3 regions of the Arthrobacter sp. KNU40 genome follow, and region 2 is predicted to be linked to each of the others. Evidence: riboswitches for the same ligand, from Rfam matches in the RefSeq annotation. Region 2 holds a riboswitch; each other region holds the start of a gene.
The links. A riboswitch is a leader RNA that binds a small molecule or an ion and turns the genes downstream of it on or off. The one in region 2 is predicted to bind S-adenosylmethionine.
Positions count from the first base shown of each region.

Region 1: another riboswitch for S-adenosylmethionine. It lies ahead of ACSKT0_RS04345 (hypothetical protein); the one in region 2 lies ahead of ACSKT0_RS16850 (aminotransferase class V-fold PLP-dependent enzyme).
Region 3: another riboswitch for S-adenosylmethionine. It lies ahead of ACSKT0_RS22120 (DUF1737 domain-containing protein); the one in region 2 lies ahead of ACSKT0_RS16850 (aminotransferase class V-fold PLP-dependent enzyme).

Region 1 is NZ_CP195850.1:909,618-912,885, reverse strand. It holds gene ACSKT0_RS04350 (sodium:solute symporter) at 145-1,677, shown strand; SAM riboswitch class IV at 1,812-1,931, shown strand; gene ACSKT0_RS04345 (hypothetical protein) at 1,946-2,260, shown strand; gene ACSKT0_RS04340 (hypothetical protein) at 2,301-2,489, opposite strand; gene ACSKT0_RS04335 (VIT1/CCC1 transporter family protein) at 2,755-3,268, shown strand, end outside.
Region 2 is NZ_CP195850.1:3,621,766-3,625,033, reverse strand. It holds gene ACSKT0_RS16850 (aminotransferase class V-fold PLP-dependent enzyme) at 1-1,148, opposite strand, end outside; SAM riboswitch class IV at 1,184-1,296, opposite strand; gene hisN (histidinol-phosphatase) at 1,458-2,270, opposite strand; gene rsgA (ribosome small subunit-dependent GTPase A) at 2,330-3,268, opposite strand, start outside.
Region 3 is NZ_CP195850.1:4,751,291-4,754,558, reverse strand. It holds gene ACSKT0_RS22130 (O-succinylhomoserine sulfhydrylase) at 1-571, opposite strand, end outside; gene ACSKT0_RS22125 (rhodanese-like domain-containing protein) at 572-982, opposite strand; gene ACSKT0_RS22120 (DUF1737 domain-containing protein) at 979-1,236, opposite strand; SAM riboswitch class IV at 1,247-1,359, opposite strand; gene ACSKT0_RS22115 (hypothetical protein) at 1,430-1,789, opposite strand; gene ACSKT0_RS22110 (Lrp/AsnC family transcriptional regulator) at 1,845-2,276, shown strand; gene ACSKT0_RS22105 (ornithine cyclodeaminase) at 2,434-3,268, shown strand, end outside.

The sequences.
Region 1 (3,268 bases), 2.4 Mb from region 2:
GGCAACAAGTGTTGTTTGTGAGGCATACATCACAGACTACTCTCCCCAATCACCAGCGCAGAGACCTTCCGCAACCCCGCGCGAACCCAGCGGACCGGCGTCGGAATCCCCCAGAGCTCTGCGCATCACTTTCAGGAGCCAACCGTGGACTCTTCGTTCATCAATATTGCGATCGTGGTGGTGTATTTGCTTGCCATGCTGGCCTTCGGCTGGTGGGGCAAGTCGCGCACCAAGAACAACAGCGACTTCCTGGTGGCAGGACGCCGCCTCGGTCCGATGCTCTACACCGGCACCATGGCCGCCGTCGTCCTCGGCGGCGCATCGACGGTTGGCGGCGTCGGTCTCGGCTACAAGTTCGGTGTCTCCGGCATGTGGCTGGTGGTCGCGATCGGTTCGGGCGTGCTCCTCCTGAGCCTGCTTTTCGCCGGCACCATCCAGCGACTGAAGATCTACACGGTCTCCCAGATGCTGAGCCTGCGCTACGGCCAGCGAGCCACGCAGACCTCCGGCATCGTCATGCTGGCCTACACACTCATGCTGTGCGCCACGTCCACTGGTGCCTACGCCACCATCTTCGTTGTCCTCTTCGGCTGGGAGCGCTGGCTTGCCATCGCCGTCGGCGGCGCAATCGTCCTCGTCTACTCCACCATCGGCGGCATGTGGTCCATCACCCTCGCCGACCAGGTGCAGTTCATCATCAAGACGGTAGGCATCTTCTTCCTCATGCTCCCGTTCGTCCTCAACGCCGCCGGCGGCTTCGACGGCATCCGTGCCCGCGTTGACGCCAGCTTCTTCCAGTTGGACGGCATCGGAGCGCAGACCATCATCACGTACTTCGTGGTCTACACCCTGGGCCTCCTGATCGGCCAGGACATCTGGCAGCGCGTCTTCACCGCCAAGACCCCCAAGGTGGCCCGTTGGGGCGGCGCCACTGCCGGCATCTACTGCGTCCTGTACGGCGTCGCCGGAGCTTTGATCGGCCTTGCCGCCCGCGTGGCCCTGCCCAATATCGACGTCAAGGCCCTCGGCAAAGACGTTGTCTACGCCGAGGTAGCCACCCACATCCTGCCGATCGGCATCGGCGGCCTCGTCATGGCCGCGGCAGTCGCGGCCATGATGTCCACCGCTTCCGGGGCCCTCATCGCCGCAGCCACCGTTGCCCGCGCCGACGTAGTCCCGTTCGTGGCCAGCTGGTTCGGCAAGACAATCAACACCGACGACACCGAAAACCCCGAGCACGACGTCAAGGCCAACCGGTACTGGGTCCTTGGCCTGGGCATCGTTGCCGTGCTGATCTCGATGGCGGCGCAAGACGTCGTGGTAGCCCTGACCATCGCCTACGACATCCTCGTGGGTGGACTCCTGGTTGCCATCCTGGGCGGGCTGGTCTGGAAGCGCGGCACCGGTATTGCCGCGGCCTGGTCCATGGCGGTCGGGTCCGTACTGACGCTGGGCCTGCTGATCGCCTACGCCACGGGAATCATCCCCAGCGAAGACGGCGTCTACGCCAACGATCCCATCTACTGGGGCCTCGGCGCCTCGCTCGTGGTCTACGTTGTGGTCTCCCTGCTGACCCCGCCAACCGAACCCGCGGTCCGCGAAGCTTGGGACCGCCGCGTTGCCGGAGCAGCCGTGGAGGAGCTCCCCTTGGAAGCCCACCCGGTGGCCAGCCACTAAGCTTCACAGAATCAAGTACGACGGCGGCGCCGCACCTTCTCCTCGAGGGTGCGGCGCCGCTGCCTTTTGGAACCATTTCTACCGAGCCTTAATACCGGGCCGCGATTGTACCGTTCCATGTACAGTAGGAAGAGCTTCAAGAGATGTGGTGCCAAGCTCCGACTTGCCACACGCCAACCCCATGTTCGCGGGTGGTTCGGATGAAGAAGCGGCCCGGCTCGGACCAGAGACAACCGAACGGGCAAGAGCAACTCCACAGGAGAAGGCCATGCCTTTCGAAAACGGCGCCACCGCCGACCGCACCACCCAGTCCGGCACCCTGTTGTTGCCCCGCCCCCGGCGGGTGGACGAGTTCGTCCGGGTGATTCCCGGCGTCGACCTGTCCCAAGGCTCCATCACGTTCGTGGTGGACGGGAACTTGGAACGCTATTGGCATCATGAGCCGCGGCTCATCACCGAAGCGCTCTCAAAGGCGGTCCAGCCCGCCCGCTGGTTCCCGGCGACACGGAAACTCACCCTTACGGTGGCGGCAACCGGGCACCGGGCAGGCGTGCAGAGGCACTTCATCCTGAGCGCGTTTTAGCCGCCCGGGTTTAGCACCTCGGGTTCAGCGGAGCCCGGGGCTACTCGATCTCTTCAGCCTCACGGTGTTCGTCGGCATCGAGGGCAACCGGCCGCTCGTCGTCGTCAAGAACCTCGGATTGGTCGTCCCAGTCCTCGTCCACCGCCAGGTCCTCGTTGTAGTCATAGGCGGGATCGGCCTCGACCGTGGGACGGTCGGGGTGGCGGGCGTGGGTCTCGGTGCTGTCCATGGTGCAACCTCCGTTCGACGTGCCGCTGAGCCCATCGCACAGGCATAGGAGGCAGCCGTCCAGCGCTACCCCGCCAATTCGTGGACCCTGTCCATCCATCCCAGCACTGCCCCCTGCCGTGGTCAAGGCTTCCCGGGAGCCTCCCGTTTTTGAGGGGGACCTAAATTCTCCAGTGAGGATTACCGGCCGAAAAACCGCGGAAATTGGCGATAGAGTGGAGCCGCAATGAGGCGATGAAGCCCGCCCCAGCAACCCAGGAGTCCCGGTGCAACCGCACACAAAACCCTCGCATCCAGACAACTCGCATCCAGATAATCCGCAGGACTCAAGCAGTCCATCGCAGGACGTAGCAGCCCCCAAGGCTCCCCCGTCGTCGTCGGACATCAAGCGCTGGCGGCAGTACTTGGCGGATGAGCGAGCCGAGGCCGCCGTTTACCGCCAACTGGCGCAGCGCCGCGACGGCGAGGAACGCGAAATCCTTTTGGCCCTCGCAGAGGCTGAAGGCCGCCATGAGGCACACTGGCTCAAGCTCCTCGGCGAACATGCCGGTATGCCGAAGGCGGCCTCGGTCCGAAGCCAAATGCTCGGCTTCCTGGCCCGGAACTTCGGATCGGTGTTCGTGCTGGCCCTCGCCCAACGGGCTGAAGGCCGCTCGCCTTACGCGAAGGATCCGGCAGCGACCCGCGCCATGGCGGCCGACGAACAGATCCACGAAGAAGTAGTCCGCGGCCTGGCGACGCGCGGCCGCAACAGGTTGTCCGGCACGTTCCGCGCGGCCG
Region 2 (3,268 bases):
CCGTGCTCGGCCGCAAGATAGGCAGCCACAAGTCCGGCGTCGTAGCCCTGGAGCGAGAAGTTCACGACGCCGATGGTGTCCTGGGGATCCGTGTCGCTGAAGATCTGGTGCACGGTCACGCCGTCGATTTGCTTGAGGCCCTCGACCAGATGCGAGCGGATGGCTGCCTCGTGGGCGTGCCATTCATCGTGGTCGAGGCTGGCGATGACCTGTGTGGCCCGGGCGAGTGTGGCCGCGCCGAGTACGTTCGGCGAGCCGCCTTCGTGCCTGGCCGGTCCTGTGGCCCAGCTGACGGAATCGAGGCGCGCTTCTCGGACGGCGCCGCCTCCGGCCAGGTGCGGTGTACCGGCGTCGAGCCAGTCGGGACGGCCCACCAGGACACCTGCGCCGAACGGCGCATAAAGCTTATGCCCCGAGAAAACCAAGTAGTCGACATCCGCGGCGGCGATGTCGATTCTGCGGTGCGGGGCGAGTTGCGCCGCGTCCACCACAATCCGCGCCCCGAATTCGTGGGCCAAGGCAGCGAGTTCCTTGATGGGCAGGATTTCGCCGGTCACGTTTGACGCGCCGGTGACAGCCAGGAGGCTGACGCCGCCGTGGGAGAGCGCTGTGCGGACGTTGGCGACGGTCTCGGACAACGTTCCCGCGGCAACGATGCTGCGGTGGGGGACACTTTGCCACGGGAGGAGATTGGCGTGGTGCTCGATGTCCAGGTAAAGGACTTCGCCAATGTGTCGACCGTCCTCAACTGGCAGGCAGCCGGCCAGTAGATTGAGGGAATCAGTGGTGTTGCGCGTGAAAATGACCGAATCGTCCGGCCGGCCGCCAACGAAGTCACGGACGATGTTGCGGGCGTTTTCATAGACCGAGGTGCTGATTTGGGAGGCATAGCCTGCGCCGCGGTGGACGCTCGCGTAGTACGGCAGGATCTCGTTGAGGTACGCGGAAACCACCGTCAGGGCAGGTGCGGAAGCGCCGTAGTCAAGATTGGCGTAGCGGATGTGGCCGCCCTGGATCAAGGGTGCCTGCAACTCCGCGCCGGTGACCGCAGCGAGTGGGCGCGATGCCCGGGGGAGGGTTTCACCGCGGTGCTGTGCAGATTCGTTGTTCAGCGAAAGAGCCTGGGAAGTAAATGTGGCTGTGCTCATGGGACCTCACTCAAGAGGGACCCCTGCGTGCAGGGGGTCCGCGCTTGCCGCATCCGTTCCGGACCGGCCGGGTCGTCACCCGGGGCACCCCGCCGCGATGGAGGGTTGCCGGCCAGCAAACCGGGGTTTCGCGCTGGCACTCGTGACCTGTAAAGAGCGTAGGACACCGGCAAGGCTCATTCCAATGTGACCGGCGATTGTTAAGCGGATTATTACACCGCCGGAAAAATGTGCCTCCTGCCGAAGAAAAAGCGGCGGACGCCCCCAAAAGTGGGCGTCCGCCGTCGTTTATTCAGTGGAGAGAGTGGACTAGAGGAGGTCGTCGAGCTCGGGGTTGAGCCTCTTGAGGACCTCGGAGTGCAGGATCGAGTTAGTGGCCACGGCGTTTCCGCCGAAGGGACCATCCGCACCGTCCAGGGACGTGAAGCGCCCGCCGGCTTCCGTCACGATCGGCACCAAAGCCGCCATGTCGTAGACCTGGAGTTCCGGCTCGGCAGCGATGTCCACGGCGCCCTCGGCCACGAGGCAGTAGGACCAGAAATCGCCATACGCACGGCTGCGCCAGACATCGTTCTCGAGGCCCAGGAAGTTGTCCAGCTTATCGTGCTGCTTCCACTCGGAAAGCTCGGAGTAGGAAAGCGAGGCGTCTTCGAGCCGCGACACGTTGGAAACCTTCAACCGGGTGGCTGCGGCCAGCGACCGGCCCATGTAGGCGCCCGAGCCCTTGGCCGCCCACCAACGCTTGCCGAGCGCCGGAGCGCTCACGAGCCCCACTACTACCTCGCCCTCGTCCACGAGGGCGATCAGCGTAGCCCAGACGGGTACGCCACGCACGAAGTTCTTGGTCCCGTCAATGGGGTCGATGATCCAACGCCTCGAGCCGTGGCCCGTGCTGCCGAATTCTTCCCCGAGGACGGCGTCGCGGGGGCGGGAACGGGAGAGCTGCCCACGGATTGCTTCCTCTGCTGCTTTGTCGGCATCGGTGACGGGGCTCAGGTCGGGTTTGGTCTCGACCTGGAGGTCCAGTGCCTTGAACCGCTCCATTGTCAGGGAATCGACGGAGTCGGCCAGGACGTGTGCCAGCCGCAGGTCGTCGTTGTAGCTCGAATCGGGTTGGGTCATGGTTCCAAACTACCGTCTGTTCGCCGGTGAGCCGGGGAGGTAGGACGGCAGGCGCGCAGTTAGTTGACCGTACCCAATTCCTTGGTCTCCTGGGCTTCCATGCGCGGGTCCGCGCCGAGGAGCCGGCGCAACGACGCCAAGCGGGCCGGACCTGCCTCGCCGGCGTGGCCGTCGGCGACCCAGGAATCCAGTCCGCATCGAACCGCGGAGGCATCGTGCTTGCAGCCTCGCTCGCACATCTCCGTTCCGGGTTCCAGATCCGGGAAGGCATGCAGGATGCGGTCCGGGTTCACGTGGGCGAGGCCGAAGGAGCGGATGCCGGGCGTATCGATGATCCAGCTGCCCCCGGGGGCATCGCTGAGCTTCAGTGCGAGGGCAGAGGACGAAGTGTGCCGTCCCCGACCCGTCACGGCGTTGACCCCGCCCGTGGCGCGCTCGGCGCCGGTGAGGGCATTCACCATCGTGGACTTCCCGACGCCGGAATGGCCCAGGAGCACAGTGACCTTGCCGTCGAGGTAGTCCCGCAATTGGCCGACGGCGTCGCCATCAAGGCGGGCGGAGAGGCCGTCGTCTGAACGGGCATCGATGCCGGAGGCGCCGGCGTCGGCCGTGCGGCTGATGATGATGGGGAAACCAAGGCTCACATAGTTGGCGAGCAATTCCGTCGGATCCTTGACGTCCGCTTTGGTGACGAGCAGCAACGGCTCGATTCCGGCGTCGTACGCTGCCACCAAGGCGCGGTCGATGAATCCGGTGCGCGGCTCCGGATTGGCGGCCGCAACCACCACCACGAGCTGATCGGCGTTGGCGACGACGGCCCGTTCGATCGGATCCGTGTCGTCGGCGCTTCGTCGCAGGAGGGTCTTTCGCTCCTGGACGCGCACGAGGCGAGCGAGGGTGTCCGGGGCTCCGGACACATCGCCGACGAGGGCCACGAAGTCTCCGGGAACCACGGGGGAGCGCCTCAGTTCCCGGGCGCGTGCGGCAATCACAATGCG
Region 3 (3,268 bases), 1.1 Mb from region 2:
CAAAGACGTTGTCGACGACGACGGTAGCGCCCGCCGCGTGGGCCAGCTCGCTCACCGCCGCGATGTCCACGATTTCCTGCATGGGGTTCGACGGCGACTCGAAGAACACTGCCGTTGTCGGCTCGGACAACGCGGCACGCCACTGGTCCAGGTCCGGGCCGTCCACGAAGACGGTCTCGACGCCCCAGCGGGGCAGGATCTCGTTGAGGATCACGAAGCAGGAACCGAAGAGCGAGCGGGCGGCAACCACGCGGTCGCCCGCAGCCAGCAACGCACCGAGGGCGGTGAAGACAGCGGACATGCCCGACGCCGTCGCGAAGCACGCTTCGGTGCCTTCGAGAAGGCGGAGTCGCTCCTGGAAAGTGGCCACGGAGGGGTTGCCGTAACGGGAGTAGACGAAGCGCTCGTCCTCACCGGTGAATGCGCGCTCTGCGGCTGCGGCGGACTCGTAGACGAAGCCGGAGTTCAGGAAGACGGCCTCGGACGTTTCTTGGAAGTTGGTGCGGTCAAGACCGCCGCGGACGGCCTGGGTATCAGGGCTCCAGCCGGCGGCGTCAGGATTGAAAGTCACTTAGATGTTCCCCAGGTTCGTCGGAAGTCCACGGTTTTTCCAGCCGTTCACGGTTCGCTCGCCGTAGCGGTCCGGTTCGCCCTCGAAACCCTCCAGGACGTTGTAGGCGGTGTAGCCGGCCTGTGTTGCGGCGATCGCGGCGGCGATGGAGCGCTGTCCGGAGCGGCAAAGGAAGACCAGTTCGGTGCCATCCGCTTCCGGAGCCTGCTGCGTCAGCTCTTCGATGAAACGGGTGTTGGGGATGCCGCCGGCCAGGTTCCACTGGATGAACAAGGGATCGTTTTCCGTGGCCTTTGTGTCAGGGATCCCGATGTGTGCCCACTCGCCTTCGGTGCGGACGTCCACCAGGATGGCGCCTTGTTCCAGCTTGGCCCAGGCATCGTGCGGGCTGAGGTCGCCTGCGTAGCTCATGCGTGGCCCTCGCCGTCGAACTCTTCATCAAGCTGGTCTACCGCGTTGGCAACTGCTGCATCTGCGCTCGCGATCGCGGCGGGTAGGACGATGGCCTGGGCCACAATCACGTCCGTGCCATTGAAGGTCGCGGCCGGGCTGCCGTGCAACACGTATCCCTCCGCGAGGGCGGTGGAGATCCGCTCGCAGAAATCCTTCGTGTCAGGGCCCGTGATGAGACGGTACGAGAGTTTTTCTTCGGTGGGTTCAGGCATTGGTGCTCCTCAGTCACGCTTGCAGTTCGAAAGTGTCGATACGCCGAGTAGTCACCTGAGGCACCCCGCCGGAGAGAGGGTTGCCGACCAGCAAGTCAGGGCTTCGCGCTGGTGCTCATTACTCAAGAAGAAAATAACATCCACGACGGCGGCCTGCATCACTGGCCGTCGTCATGTTCCGTAACCGGGGGTCTTAGGCGTCGGTTTCATTCGGCAGCGGTTCAAGGCTTGCCTGGATCCGGGGTGGAATGGCGTCAAACCGCGACGCTACTCCCGTAGGGGAGTGATGGAAAGTGGAACCTTGGTGCTTCCGGATTTCCAGCAACTCGTGCACGGATATCCCGGTGGCCGTGGCGAGCGCGTGCAGCGAGAGGCTGTTGTGATGAGCCAAGGCAAAAACCACACCCGACAGGGCTTCGAAACCTTCTGTCTCGTAGATTTCCTTCACCAAGTTGGACATGCCGTTTGCATCATCGATTGATCCCGCTGACGCACCAGTCGCCATGGCCGTCAGCGACCATGCAGCAGAGTCGGGGCTGATGTAGATGCTCATGTCGATACCCTACGGACTCAGGCCCGCTTGGGGAATGGGCGATACGTTTATCTTTATGGCAGCACTCACCGACCTTGACCGTCAGCTCCTCTCCGCCCTCCGGGAGGACGGCAGGGCGTCCGTGGCGAGCCTCGCGCGTAAGCTGGGCGTGGCCAGGGCCACTGTGAATAGCAGGCTCGAGCGTCTTGTCTCCTCGGGAACCATCGTCGGTTTCACTGCGAGGGTGCGCGACGAGGTCGATCCACTTGCCATTCGCGCCATTGCGCTCATTGCCGTGGAAGGAAGATCGGCTGACAAAGTCATTCGCCAACTCAGGGGACTGCCGGAGATTTGGGCACTGCACACCACAAATGGCGGTTGGGATCTCGTGGCCGAGCTGCGCACGGAAAGCCTCAGCGACTTTGACCAGGTGTTGGGCAGGATCCGCGGCATCGAGGGGATCGTCAATAGCGAGACGAGCCTGTTGCTCAGTTCCGTCCTCCGGTAGTCGTCAGCGAGACGACGACTCGTCTAAGCATTTTGCAAAGGATCAATCGCCATTTTGTACATTTTTTCAATGAAAAGTACGTACTTTGGCAATTGTGGATGCATATCGCCGCTCCGTAGCCTCGTAGCAACAATGTTTATGAGGGAAAGGAGCGCACATGACGCGCTTTGTCGATGTCCGCAATATGGTTCGTTGGACGGCCGGGCGGGGCCCGGAAACCATCATCTCGGAGATGATTCAGTACCTGGAGGACGACTTTCGGAGGTGGGAATCTTTCGACAAGACTCCGCGGGTGGCAAGTCACACGCCATTTGGGGTCATCGAACTGATGCCCACCAGCGACCAGGAAACATACGGCTTCAAGTATGTAAATGGACACCCTTCGAATCCCGCGCGCGGCTTCCAGACCGTGACGGCTTTCGGTGTCCTGTCCGACGTCCATAACGGCTACCCGACGTTCCTTGCAGAGATGACAGTGCTGACGGCGCTTCGGACGGCGGCCACGTCCGGGATGGTCGCGAAGAAGCTCGCGCGCCCGGATGCCCGGATCATGGCGATGATCGGGACCGGAACCCAATCGGAGTTTCAGGCCCTTGCCTTCCGGGCGGCCCTGGGTATTAACAGTGTCAGGATCTGGGACACGGATCCGGCTGCGATGGAGAAATTCGTCCGGAACATGGCTCCCCTCGGCCTCGACATCACCATCGCAGACTCGGCAGCCCAAGCAGTGGAGGGTGCCGATGTCATCACCACCTGCACGGCGGACAAGGCGAATGCCACCATCCTGACGGCTGCCCAGGTCTCGCCCGGCGTTCACATCAACGCGATCGGAGGCGATTGCCCAGGGAAGACCGAGCTCGACGCCGCCATCCTGGGCCTCGGCGACGTTTTTGTGGAATACGATCCCCAGACGCGGATTGAAGGCGAGATCCAACAAATGTCCGCCGAATTTCCCGTCACGGAATTCTGGCAGGTCCTGTGCGGGAACGCGC